One region of the Tepidibacter aestuarii genome, then DNA from elsewhere that is predicted to be linked to it. Evidence: riboswitches for the same ligand, from Rfam matches in the RefSeq annotation. Region 1 holds a riboswitch; the other holds the start of a gene.
The links. Region 1 has a riboswitch for FMN ahead of ribD (bifunctional diaminohydroxyphosphoribosylaminopyrimidine deaminase/5-amino-6-(5-phosphoribosylamino)uracil reductase RibD). Riboswitches for the same ligand answer to the same signal wherever they lie in the genome.
Positions count from the first base shown of each region.

Region 2: linked by a shared signal. The riboswitch ahead of M2214_RS00875 (ECF transporter S component) and the one ahead of ribD (bifunctional diaminohydroxyphosphoribosylaminopyrimidine deaminase/5-amino-6-(5-phosphoribosylamino)uracil reductase RibD) in region 1 are both predicted to bind FMN.

Region 1 covers NZ_OW235315.1:2,897,401-2,904,635, forward strand. The annotation lists gene M2214_RS14155 (cysteine desulfurase) at 1-322, shown strand, start outside; gene sufU (Fe-S cluster assembly sulfur transfer protein SufU) at 312-746, shown strand; gene M2214_RS14165 (HAD family hydrolase) at 810-1,463, opposite strand; gene ribH (6,7-dimethyl-8-ribityllumazine synthase) at 1,473-1,940, opposite strand; gene M2214_RS14175 (bifunctional 3,4-dihydroxy-2-butanone-4-phosphate synthase/GTP cyclohydrolase II) at 1,942-3,150, opposite strand; gene M2214_RS14180 (riboflavin synthase) at 3,180-3,830, opposite strand; gene ribD (bifunctional diaminohydroxyphosphoribosylaminopyrimidine deaminase/5-amino-6-(5-phosphoribosylamino)uracil reductase RibD) at 3,834-4,934, opposite strand; FMN riboswitch at 5,138-5,254, opposite strand; gene M2214_RS14190 (hypothetical protein) at 5,419-5,697, shown strand; gene M2214_RS14195 (lipoate--protein ligase) at 5,804-6,799, opposite strand; gene lpdA (dihydrolipoyl dehydrogenase) at 6,792-7,235, opposite strand, start outside.
Region 2 covers NZ_OW235315.1:168,520-175,754, reverse strand. The annotation lists gene M2214_RS00885 (sensor histidine kinase) at 1-1,395, opposite strand, end outside; gene M2214_RS00880 (response regulator transcription factor) at 1,401-2,063, opposite strand; gene M2214_RS00875 (ECF transporter S component) at 2,251-2,853, opposite strand; FMN riboswitch at 2,943-3,059, opposite strand; gene M2214_RS00870 (amidohydrolase) at 3,151-4,305, opposite strand; gene M2214_RS00865 (sensor histidine kinase) at 4,293-5,873, opposite strand; gene M2214_RS00860 (ATP-binding protein) at 5,884-7,235, opposite strand, start outside.

The DNA of each region.
Region 1 (7,235 bases):
AATAAGTCTCGTTTCTTATGCATTAGAAAAAATGCTTTCTATACCATACGTAGATGTATATGGATCAAAGGATATCAAAAACCGTGGAGGACTTATATCCTTTAACATTAAAGATGTACACGCACACGATTGTGCAAGTATATTAGATTCATATGGTATAGCTGTAAGATCTGGTCATCATTGTGCACAACCATTTATGAAGTATTTAAACCTTCCAGCAACATGTAGAGCTAGCTTTTATCTTTACAATACAAAAGATGAGATAGACAACTTTATAGACAACCTTAAGAATGTAAGGAGGTGGTTAGGCTATGGATCTTAGCGCAATTTATACAGAGTTAATCATGGAACACAATAACAATAATATAAACAAAAGATTTTTAGACAATCCAGATATTAGAGAAAGAGGACATAATCCAAACTGTGGAGATGATATAACGCTTGAAATAATGCTTAACAAAGACGTAATTAAAGACGCAGCTTACACAGGAAGTGGATGTGCTATATCTCAAGCCTCATCATCTATAATGATAGATTTAATAAAAGGTAAAACTATAAAAGAAGCTTTAAATTTAATCGAAACCTTCATCGGTATGATAAAAAAAGAAGTTACAAATGAAGAAGAACTTGAAAAACTTGAGGATGCCATAGCATTAAAAAACATTTCAAATATGCCTGCAAGAGTAAAATGTGCAGTACTTGCATGGCATTCTTTAAAAGAAGCTTTAAATAAGGTAGAAGATTAATAACAAAAAAATATGTCTATGAAATGCATTTGCATTTCATAGACATATTTTTAGTTTATTAATCTATAAAATTTTCATCAAATCAGTTATATCGGATATTTCATAATCGGCACTACTAAGTTCATCCTCGCTACCATAACCATAATTACATGCAATCGTGTTCATGTTATTTTTTATTCCAGCTTCAATATCCTGAATCCGATCACCTATAATAACCATTTCAGATGGATATTTGTTTTTTATTTTTTTTACAATTTCATACTTAGGAATATAATCATATTCCTCGGAACATACAATTTCTTCAAAGTAATTATCTAAATCAAATAATTTTTTAGCCATATCTCTGTAATATATTCCACAATTACTGACAAATACAAGTTTATATTTTTTCTGTTTTAAATACTGCAACACTTCTATTGATCCATCATATAACTCAGCTTTACCATCAGATAGTTGATTAAGCATTTCTTTACCTATAATCTGGCTTGCTTTATTCCTTATATCCTCGTCTAGATCTGGCATAAATTCTTTCCACATATCTTTGCTACTAAAGCCTAACCAATATGAAATTTCCTGATCAGTCCACTTTCTATCTTTTGCAAATTCATTATCAACTAAATACTGATATGCCTTTCTAAATGCTGGAGCATATATTTTTATACTTTTGTGTAATGTTCCATCATAATCAAAGAAAATAGTTTTTATGTTTTCAAACATATAAAATATCTACCCTTCTAAGTCTGATAATAAGTTTGCCATTTCAATTGCAGTTACAGCAGCTTCATACCCTTTATTACCTGCCTTTGTTCCAGCTCTTTCAATTGCTTGCTCAATCGTATCTGTTGTAAGAACACCAAATACTACTGGTATTTCTGTATCTAGTGAAACACTTGCAACCCCTTTAGTTACTTCATTTGAAACATAGTCAAAATGCGGAGTTGCTCCTCTAATAACTGCTCCTAAACATATAACTCCATCATACTTTTTCGAATTAGCCATCTTTTTAGCAACAAGTGGTATTTCAAAAGCACCTGGAACCCATGCTATTTCAATATTTTCTTCATCAACTCCATGTCTTTTTAGCCCGTCTAGCGCACCTGATAATAACTTGCCTCCAATAAATTCATTGAATCTCCCAACAATTATTCCAAATTTCTGCTCTCCTGCTACTAACTTTCCTTCATAAATTCTCATATTATTTCTCCTCCTTAAAATTTAACATATGGCCCATTTTATCTTTTTTTGTTTTTAAATAAAATTCATTTTTCTCATTGTGGTTCATTTGTATCGGAACTCTTTCAACAATCTCTATACCATATCCTGAAAGACTTGATATCTTTTTAGGGTTATTAGTCATAAGCTTTACTTCTTCAATACCTAAATCACAAAGTATCTGAGCACCTATTCCATAATCTCTAAGATCCTCTGGGAATCCTAATGATAGATTAGCTTCTACAGTATCCATTCCTTCGTCTTGTAAGGCATAAGCCTTAATCTTATTTATCAACCCAATACCACGTCCTTCTTGACGCATGTATAGTAAAACTCCTCTTCCTTCTTCTTCAATTTTTTTCATTGCTTCTGCATATTGTTCTCCACAATCACATCTTAAAGATCCAAAAGCATCTCCAGTAAGACATTCAGAGTGGACTCTAACAAGTACTGGTTTCCCATCACTAACATTTCCTTTTACTAGTGCAACATGATGCTCACCATTCATTTTATTGATATATCCAATCATTTCAAAGTTTCCATACTTTGTAGGTAAATGAGCTTTAGTCACTCTTTCTACTAAAAGTTCATTTTTTCTTCTGTATGCAATTAAATCTGCTATTGTTATTAACTTTAGATTATGTTTTTTCGTGTATTCAACTAATTCCGGAACTCTTGCCATTGTTCCATCTTCATTCATAATTTCACAAATTACTCCTGCTGGATATAGACCTGCAAGTTTAGCTATATCTACTGCTGCTTCAGTATGACCCGCTCTTTTAAGTACTCCACCTTTTTTAGCTACTAATGGAAATATGTGTCCTGGTCTTGTAAAATCTTTTGAACTAGCTTTATTATCGACTAATTTTTGAATTGTCATTGCCCTCTCTTGAGCAGATATTCCTGTCGTTGTACTAGTTGCATCTACTGAAACTGTAAACGCAGTTTCTTTTGGGTCAGTATTATTAGATACCATAGAATGAATATCTAGTTCATTTAATCTTTCTTTAGACATAGGAGCACAAATAAGCCCTCTCCCGAACTTTGCCATAAAGTTGATTGCTTCAGGTGTAGCTTTCTCTGCTGCCATTAAAAGATCTCCTTCATTCTCACGATCCTCATCATCAACAACAACAATCATCTTTCCATTTTTAATATCTTCTATTGCCTCTTCTATAGTGTTAAATTTCATTTATAACTCACCCCTATTTTTAAGTTTCATTATATGAATCCATTTCTTGTTAAAAAATCTAAATCTATATTACTCTTACTTTTTTTATCTTCTTTAAATTCTAAAAGCCTTTCAATATACTTACCCATCATGTCACACTCTAGATTGACTTCATCACCAACTTTTTTGCCAAGTAAAGTAGTCTCTTCTTTTGTTAGTGGTATTATTGAAACTTTAAAAATGTCTGATCCAGCATAGGCTACAGTTAAGCTCGTACCATCAATAGCTATAGATCCTTTTTCAATAACATATTTCAAAATATTTGCCGGAGCCTGAATAGACACCCAAGTAGCATTATCTTCTTCTTCTATTTTCTTTATCTTACCTACACCATCTATATGACCCGAAACAATATGCCCACCTAATCTATCATTAACTTTCAAAGCTCGTTCTAAATTCACTAAACTTCCATGTTTCAAATCTTTTAGATTGCTTCTTCTCATAGTCTCAGGCATAACATCAACAGTAAATGAATTTTTTGTAAACTCGATGACAGTTAGACAAACACCATTTGTACTAATACTATCCCCTAATTTAACGTCATTCATTATTTTACTTGCACTTATTGTAATCTGGGCTGACTTTAATCCTTTTCTTATAGTATGTACAGTTCCTATTTCTTCGATTAATCCAGTAAACATACATTATTCTTCCTTTCTTAAGTAGCCTTCAATCATAATATCTTGTTCAAACATTTTTAATTTAATATTTTCTAACTCTATAGCATTCTTAACGTACTCTATTCCTATACCACCTACTGGAGTTTTTGCATTATCCCCACCTATAATCTTTGGTGCAATAAATGAAATCACCTTATCTACACACCCTTCCTTTAAAATACTATAATTCAAAGTAGAACCACCTTCTATTAAAATGCTATCAATCTCCATTTCTCCAAGCTTTTTAATAAGATATCCTAAGTCTACTTGATTATTCTTTAGTGGAGTAATAATTATTTCCGCTCCTTTTTCTTTGATTAATTCAAGTTTATTTTTATCAGCCTTTTTAGTTGTAGCAATAATAGTTTTTTCCTTTGAGTTAATATTTAAAACCTTTGCATCTAAAGGTATTCTACATTTTGTATCTACTATAATTCTAATAGGATCAATACCTTCTTCATCTACTAATCTAGTCGTTAATGAAGGATCATCTGCTAAAACAGTCCCTATACCAACCATTATTCCCGAAACTTGATGTCTTATTTCATGAACATATTCTCGTGATTTTTTATTAGTAATCCATTTTGAATCACCTATATTAGTTGCAATTTTTCCATCTAGTGTCATAGCTGTTTTTAATATACAAAATGGTAATTTTGTTGATATGTATTTAATAAATATTTCATTAAGCTCTTTTACTTCTTGTTCCAAAACACCTACTGTAACCTCTATATCATTATCTCTTAAAAGTTTTATTCCTCTACCTGCTACTATTGGATTAGGATCCATCATTCCTATAATAACTTTCTTGATTTTTTTATCTATAAGCAGTTGTGCACATGGAGGTGTTTTTCCAAAGTGAGAACACGGCTCTAATGTAACGTACATTGTCGCTCCTTGGACATTCTCAAAAGCACTATTAATAGCATTTACCTCTGCATGTGCTCCACCGTAGTATTCATGATATCCTTCTCCAATAATTCTGCCTTTGTTTACAATAACAGCACCTACTAAAGGATTAGGGCTAGTGTATCCTTTACCTTTAAGAGCTAATTCAATCGCTCTTTTCATATACTTACTGTCCACATAATCACCTCATATTATCCTTAGAATTTGCATAATACTAATACATATGATTCCCTATATTTACTATAGTTATCTAAATATCTAAAATTTAAACTTTATTATATTAAAAAAGCTCTGAAGATATTTATCTTCAGAGCTTACAATCTAATTAATACTATAAACAACAACTACAAAACTAATCATAGTATCATGTTATTTTATTAATTTATCTTCTCCCATCCAGACTTTACTGTCGGTCTTGGAATTTCACCAAGTCAACCACATTGTGGTTCGTGGACTTTACCACCGGTCGGGAATTTCACCCTGCCCTGAAGATTTATTTACTTTTTTTTAATTTAACATAAAAAATTAGTTCTGTCAATTCAAAGCTAATTTTTATATATTTTTGTTCGTTTAATAAATTTTTAATTTATAAATGGTTATAATTTAAATATGAGAAAGTTTTTTATTAAATTTTTAATCTAGAAAGATTAGGAGGAATACTATGTTTACTGATATAAAAGAAATGAGAAAAAAAAGAGAAAATGGAATATATGATTTAACTCTTGAGATTTCAGAAAGAGAATATTTCAAGGTATATAATGAGGTAGATGATAAAATTGCAGATGATTTAGTTCAGCAGTATTTAGTTGATGTGCAGGATGACGGTAGATTTGAAAATGTTAAAATCAAACATAATAAAGATAGACATACAATAAGATTAACTAGTGAACTTCACTATCATGATAATGATCATACTGATTATAATATCGATAAAAGATAAAATTTGCTTCATACTAACTTATGTATCTAATAAGAGGCTATTGACTATATGTAGGTGCAAGTATAAAGGTTTAAGAATAAAACCCCCTAATTTTAGGGGGTCTATTTTATCCAATTTTACTTTTTAGCCATTCTTCTATTTCAAAAATCATATTTTTTTCATCAGTTTTACAATTAATATTATCTAACTTTTTACAAATAGAACCCATCTTAAATGGTGTTTTTAATAATTGATTCTCTATATCCTTAATTAGAATACTATTCATTGCATCTGAATAAATAACTAAAGAGTCAATTAAACCATTCTTTAAATTTATATTTAGATCTATTTCTCCCCACTTAAATCTATTAACAAAGTTTATATCGAACTTAGGAGTTTCTCCATATTTCCATTCCCAAGAAGAATATTTTTCATATAAATCTTGTATATCATGTTCATCTTTTATATACTCTACATTTGATTCACCTTCATAAATCTGAAAGAAACTACTTATAAGATTATCTTTTAAGTTCTCAATTGTTATATCATCTTTAATAGTTTTTAGATTTACTACTCTAGAACTAACTGATTCAATTCCTTTAGAAGCAATCTTTTCTTTTGATACTTTTAAATATTTGCTTAATTTCTTCATATTTGCATCAACAAGTATAGTTCCATGATGATATGATGAATTCGCTTTTTCATAAAATGCATTTCCCGAGAATTTTCTTTCCCCTACTAATATATCATTTCTTCCCGAAAATTTAGCATCAATTCCTAAATTGTTAACAGCTTTAAGGATTACACTTAACTGTTTTTCTAAATCATATAATTTTTTATCCATAATAAAAGTAAAGTTTAGATTTCCAATATCATGAAAAACAGCTCCTCCACCAGATAATCTACGAGCTATCTTTCCACCATCGGCTTCAAAATCTTTACACTTACATTCTTTCCATGGATTTTGATTTCTTCCTACTACAATAGTATTATCATTTTGCCATAGATATAATATCATTTCATTTTCTTTAACTTTTTTCAGAAGATACTCTTCAACAGCTAGATTGTGCCATGGGTTATATGATGTTGAACATATTATTCTAGTTGAAATATTATTACGCAAAGTGTATAGCACCACCCTCTACATTTAATGCTGCTTCATGTATTGATTCAGCAGTTGTTGGATGTGCGAATATCGTTTCTGTTATTTGCTCCGTAGTAAGTCCATTATTTATACATAATGTTACAGAAGCTAGTAAATCTGTTGCGTGTGCTCCTATTATCGTACTACCTATTATTTTTCCTGTTGATTTTTCTTTTATTATTTTAACAAATCCTTTAGCCTCACCTAATGTCAATGCTTTACCATTAGCGGACATAGGGAACTTCCCTATTTCTATCTCTATGCCTTTTTCATTTGCTATTTTTTCAGTAATTCCTACAACCGCTATTTCAGGTTCAGTGAAAATAGCACTTGGAACTGTTGAGTAATCAATAGTTTTATTTTTACCTAATATATTATCAACAGCAATAATACCTTGGTGAGAAGCCACATGTGC
Region 2 (7,235 bases), 900 kb from region 1:
TTTTATAATTGTTCCTTTTCCAAGCTTACTTTCTATTTCAATATTTGAATTATGAATATCAGCTATTTTTTTGCATATAGAAAGTCCTAATCCCGCACCATTATTTTTTCTAGTTCTTGACTTATCAACCATATAAAAAGGTTCCATAACCTTGTCTAAATGTTCCTTGTCCATGCCTACTCCATTATCTTTTACTTCAATAATAGTTTTATCTTCATTTTTATATACACTCAAATAAATATTAGAATTTTTTTCACTAGCCTTTATTGCATTATCTACTAAGTTAGATAATAGTATTTTCATTAAATCTTTTTCTATTAACAGTTCACAATCTTTACCTTCAATTATTAAATCTATTCCTCTTTTATTTAACTTAGGACGCAAAGAACCTCTAACATCATAAAGTATATTCATTATCTTTTCATATTTCAAATCAAAATCATCGACTTTAAGCAGTATTAAATCCATCATCTTAAAAGATAACTGTTCTAATCTTTTTCCTTCTTTATAAATAAAATCTACTGATTCAAAAAATATCTCTTCACTTACCTTTGTTGTCTTAAGTAAATTTGCATATCCTATTATAGATGTCAACGGAGTCTTAATTTCGTGAGTTAGGTTATCTATAAATCTTTGCTTTTCATTATTATTTCTTTCAAGCTCATTTATTTTTTCTTCAATAGCATTAGCCATTATATTAAAATTATTAGACAAAATTCCTAATTCATCTTTAGAAATTGTCTCAACCCTTTCATGATAATTCCCTTTGGCTATGCTCTTAGTCGATCTTGTTAAATCATTTATTGGCTTAGTTATAAATTTGCTTATACTATACATAATAGCCGCAAAAATAAGACAAATATTTGCTTCAAATTTAAAGAAAAATTTATATTGATTTTTTCTTTCTTCATATATGTGAGAAATATTTCTTGAATATGATAACTTAAAACTTCTATTTCCTATATTCATAGCCCCTGCCACAAAAAGATAGTATTTATTGTCTATATTTCTTATAATATATTTTCTTTCATTTAGAACAAGACCATTTAATTCATCTCTTTTACTAGGAAGATTAAAATTTAAATTTGTAAAAAAAGTATTATTGTTCATATCTAAAATCTCAATATAAATTTCCTCTTCATTAAAATCTTTTAAATATTTATTTGTAACTTGATTTACAAAATCATTTATATCATTATTGTTTATTTGTAAATTATATTCTGAAAAATTCATATTTAATATATATGAAATGCTTTTTTGTTCACTTAAACCTCTTTGAACTTCTCTATTCAATGTTTCATTATGAATTTTTTCTATTATAGTAATACCTGCTATATTAAAGGTTAATAAAAATGCTATAAAAAAAAGTATATATATTTTCTGCCATAGCTTCATTTAACTTAATCCTCCAGTCTATACCCAACTTTATAAACAGTTTTTATATTTTCCATAAGATCTAATTTTTTCCTAATTTTTTGTATATGGGTATCTACCGTTCTTGTTTCTCCAAAATACTCATATCCCCAAACACTTTCTAATATTTGCTCTCTAGAAAAAGCTGTATTTTTATTTTTTAACAATAAGACTAACAATTCAAATTCTTTTAATGTTAAGTCAACTATTTCATTATTCTTTTTAACTATTCTATCTTCTAATAAAATAGTTAAATTCTTGAAATTAATAGTATTATCATTTTTTCCATATCTTCTAAAAACAACTTCAATTCTCGTAAGAAGTTCAATTGCCTCAAAAGGCTTTACAATATAATCTTCTGCTCCTAATTTAAGTCCATTCACTTTATCCATAACAGAATTTTTAGCCGTTAGAAATATAACTGGTATATCTAAATGTTTTATTTTTTGTAACAATGAAAATCCATCTATATTAGGAATCATCACATCTAAAAGTATTAAATCAAAACTTTTATTTTCTATTTTATTAAGTGCTTCTAATCCATCATAAGCTTGATCTGTTTCATAACCAGTTATATCCAAATGAACTTTTATTAAATTAGATATAGCTAATTCATCTTCTACTATCAATATTTTTTTCAAATAAATCACCTCATTCTTATATTCATATTTATATAAATATTATCATTTTATAAACACGTTTTACTTAATAAAAAAACATTCGTAAAAAAATAAGAATACAGAAAATCTGTATCCTTACTTTTTAAATTCTTTATCATTTAAATATATAACATTAATTTTATATATCTGTTACAAACTTGTAAAATAGTTGTAAAATCTACTTTATTATGCAAGAAACCTTCTTATACAATACGGCTGTAGCAACAGACATTACAATACCTTTAAATATATTAAAAGGTACTACTCCATAGTATATTAAAGTCTTAACATCTACTATATTCTTGTTTACAACAGTTCCCATTTGAACTATTGCATCTATTGGAAACATATTTGCATAAAACGGAATAAGCAGATATTGATTAGCTAAAGCTCCAACTATACTCATCCCTATTGTTGCTATTAAGCATCCAATTATAGCATTTTTCTTCGTCTTTCTAAGGTGATATATTCCAGATGATATAAATACGAAAGCTCCTCCTATTAGAAAGTTAGCTATTTCTCCAACACCACCTGTATCAGTTTTTGTTACAAAGTGTAATAGATTTTTTATAAGTTCTATAAATAGCCCAGCAACTGGCCCTAGAGCAAATCCACCTATTATAGCTGGCATATCAGAAAAGTCTAATTTTAAAAATCCTGGTGCAAATACTATTGGAAATTCAATAAACATTATCAAGTATGATATAACAGATAGAATAGCTATTTTCACCAATACAGGTGTAGTAAATAAATTCTTTTTTGTAGTAGCTTGATTGTACATATTTATACCTCCTAACAATAATAAAAGCCTGAAGAATATTCTTCAGGCTTGATAATCAAAATAGATACAGATATGTATACACACTCTCTTCTCATCTTCTTTCATCCAGACTTTACTGTCGGCCTTGGAATCTAACCAAGTCTGCCATAAAATGGCTCGCGGGCTTTACCGCCGGTCGGGAATTTCACCCTGCCCTGAAGATTATCTTCATATTTTTTTAATTTTAATTTATAATATTATATTAATACTTTTCTAATAGTTTGTCAAAATAATTTTATACATATAATATATTCTAAATTAAGCAGAGTAAACTACCTCACCATTTATTATAGTACACTCTACACTGCTTTGAATATCAAGTGGATGCCCATTCCATATAACTATATCTGCATCTTTTCCTACTTCTATAGATCCTATTCTATCATCAAGCCCTAAAACTTTAGCAGGATTTATAGTTATAGCTTCTATGGCCTTATCCTTGTCCATTCCAGCTTTTACTGCAAGAGATGCACACAGAGGTAGGTACTGAATTGGAACAACAGGGTGATCTGTCATTAGACAAACATTAAGTCCTGCATTTGATAGAATCCCAGGCGTTTCAAATGTTAAATTCCTAAGCTCTATTTTGCATCTTTCTGATAAAGACGGTCCTACAAGAACTGGGTAGTGTTCTTTAGATAAGTGCTTTGTTATTAAGTGACCTTCTGTACAATGATCTATAGTAAGATCTAGATCAAATTCTTTTGCTATTCTAATAGCTGTAAATATATCATCAGCTCTATGAGCATGAGCTTTAAGAGGTATTTCTTTTTTAAGAACAGGAATTAATGACTCTAACTTAATATCATATTCAGGTCTATCACAATCTTCATCTTCTTCATAATCTATCATATCTTCAAGATAGAATTGAGCTCTCTTTAATGTTTCTCTAAGTAATGATGCTGTTGCCATTCTTGTTTGTGGAGTTTTGTCTTCTTTTCCGTATGCTGATTTAGGGTTTTCTCCAAAAGCTATTTTCATTCCTATAGTTTTTAAAACCATATCATCTATTCTATCTCCATAAGTCTTTAAAGCAATGAATTGTCCTCCCATAACATTAGCACTACCAGGTCCACTTGCTACAGTAGTTACTCCGCCCTCATATGCTTCTTTAAAGTTTCTATCCATTGCATTAATACCATCAATAGCACTTAAATGAGGTGTTATAGGGTCTGTTTCTTCATTTCCATCAGCACCTTCATACCCCATTCCATCTTCCCACATTCCAACATGAGTATGAGGGTCTATAAATCCTGGAAATACATAGTTTCCTTTTGCATCTACAACTTTTACATCAAGAGGTACTACTATGTCTTTTCCTATTTCTTTTATTTTACCATTTTCGATTAATACATCTCCTTGTATGCTTCCATTTGTTACTGTATTTATTTTAGCATTTTTTATGCATAACACTCTGCATTCTCCTCTCTTATGGGCAGCCTTATTTCAAACTTAGACATCTGTCCTTTAATAGAAGTAGCTTCTATATTTCCTTCGTTGGCCTCTACATTTTTCTTAACTACGCTAAGGCCAAGTCCTGTACTTTTTTGTTTTGTAGTAAAAAATGGTTCAAATATTTTATCTAATATTTCTTTATCCATTCCTTTTCCTTCGTCCATTATTTCAATAAATACCTCATCATCTATATCATAAGTATTTATACATATATTTCCGCCTTCTTCCATAGAATCCACTGAGTTTAATATCATATTTACAATTGATTCTCGTATATCAGATTCTTGTACGAATACAGTTTTTTCACTCTTTAAATTCAATATTATGTCTATATTTCTGCCTTTTATATAAGTCATATTTTCCCATTTAGGCCTAGTAGTCTTTATGGCTTTTTTAATTATATCATTTATTAATACATATTTCTTATCTTCTTTTATATTTCTAGAAAAATCCTGCAAAGTTTTAACCTTATCTATAGCTTCATTAGCTCCATCCTCAATTATTTTTATATATTCTTTTATATTGTATGCCTGTTTGTTTATACCCAAAAGCTGGGTATACCCCTTTATTATCGAAAATATATTATTAAGGTCATGCACTATTCCTCCAGCAAGTTCACCAGTATATCTTATTCTCTTATCTGTTTTTTTGAGCAGTTTACCTTCTTCTTTTTCTCTTATAGCGTATATTATATCTCCCAAACTCTTGCATATAACGTCTATTATGTATTCATCTGCTTTCCCTTTATTATAATTCTCTCGATATCCAAGAGTTAATATTCCAACAATTTCTCCATTACAGTGTATTCTATAGCTGTAGGTCATATCTATATTAGAGTAAGAGTATTCTTTTTCTATTTTATTGCTACTAAATAATACTGTTATAGATCCATAATCTGCGTCAGTCATTTCAAGTACAGTCTCTATAGCAGTCTTTATTACTTTTTCAACATCACTCTCAAAGCTGAAGTTTATTATAGAGTTATTTAGAGTTTCCAAATTCTTTTTGTTCTTTTGAAGGTCTAGATTGTCTATTTTAGATTTTTTTATAGATTTTAATAAAAATTTTATATTGCTCATTTCTTTAGTATTTATCATCTGTCTTTTATTTTCATCTTCAAATATCAATTTATCATGAATAGCTAAAAATTTATCTATAAGGTCGAGTTCAAACTCCATTATGTTAAAAAATGTTAACAGCTTATGATTTTTATCTGTTATAATATCGAAATATTCCTCTATATTTTCTAAAATATCATATCTGTATTTATGTATCCAATCTGATGTCACAACTATATTCATATTAAAGTACTCTTTATCTATTTTATATTCTTCTTCAAATATATTATGTTCAATAATTATTATTTCAGCATCTCTATAATCGCCTATACTTTCTAGTAATTTCTTTTTTCCTAAGAATGCACATTTTATATTATTATCCAGCGCTTCATCTATAGTTTTTTTCATTAAATCAACTGCAAACAACTCAGATGAACCTATAACCCCTACATTTCCCCACTGAATCATTATACTCCTCCTAATTGAGCATTTGTAATATTTTTTTGATTTCCTCTATGCCAAATGGCTTTTCTAATATGTAATCAATCGTCGTATCATTATAATTATCTATATCACCCAACCAACCTGTCATTAAAACAAACTTTATATCAGGATATTTAAGCTTTACCTTTTTTGCAAGTTCTATACCATTTAAATTTGGCATAGCTAAGTCACTTATTATTAAATCGTATTTTTTAACTTCTAATTTTTGAAGAGCATCTTTGCCACTATAGCATATATCTGCTTCTTTTCCTATACTTTTTATTATTTCTCCGGTTGCCATGGCAACTGGTATTTTATCATCTACAACTAATATCTTATAGTACTTTTCATCTTTTTCTTCATTTTTAGTGTTTATACTTACAACCTCTTCTAAATGCATAGGAAGAGAGATTATAAACTTAGTTCCTATTCCTTCTTCAGTTTCAACTCTTATGCTACCACCATGATCCTTTATTATCTTATACGATACCGATAATCCTATACCATTTCCATTAACTCCTTTAGTCGAAAAAAACGGATCAAATATTCTAGATAGTATATTTTTAGGTATTCCATCCCCCGAATCCTCTATTTCTATATAAATATCCGTATCAAGATTATATGTCTTTATATTTATATTTCCACCACTCGGCATAGCATCTATAGCATTATTTAAGATATTTATTATAACTTCCCTTATCTCAAATTCTCTACCTTTAACATGTCCTTTTGCATTTAAATCCTTATTTATATTTATATCTATTCCAAGCATAGCACTATCGTTTACTCTAGGGTTTATCATATTTAGAACTATCTTCATAATTCTTTCAAACCTAAAAAATGAATTTTCTTCATCTCTTATGTTCTTAGTAAACTCTTGAATTCTTCTTAACATCTCGGCTCCATCAAGAGAAGCCCTTTTTATAATTTCTAGATATTCTCTAATATTATCATCTTGTCTTTTAGCAAGAGATAAATCAACATATCCAGATATAGTAGCCAATATGTTATTAAAATCATGTGCTACGCCATTAGATATTTCACCTAACGCCTTTAACTTCTCATTCTGACTTATTATTCTATCATTTTTTATTTTCTCTAAAAATGAATTTACTATATTTTTAGCGGAAGAAGCATATATCTCAAGTATTTCTTTATTTATACATTTTTGTCCATACTTATCAAAGCACAAATAGATAACAGTAAATTCATTTATATTCAAAAATACCATTCTCTTGCTTTCTGTCTCTACAGATTTTATCAGTTCATTTTCATTAAACTCTATATCTATGCAGCCTTTAATGCATTCACATGAATCTCCTAGCTCATAATGTATTTGAAAATTTT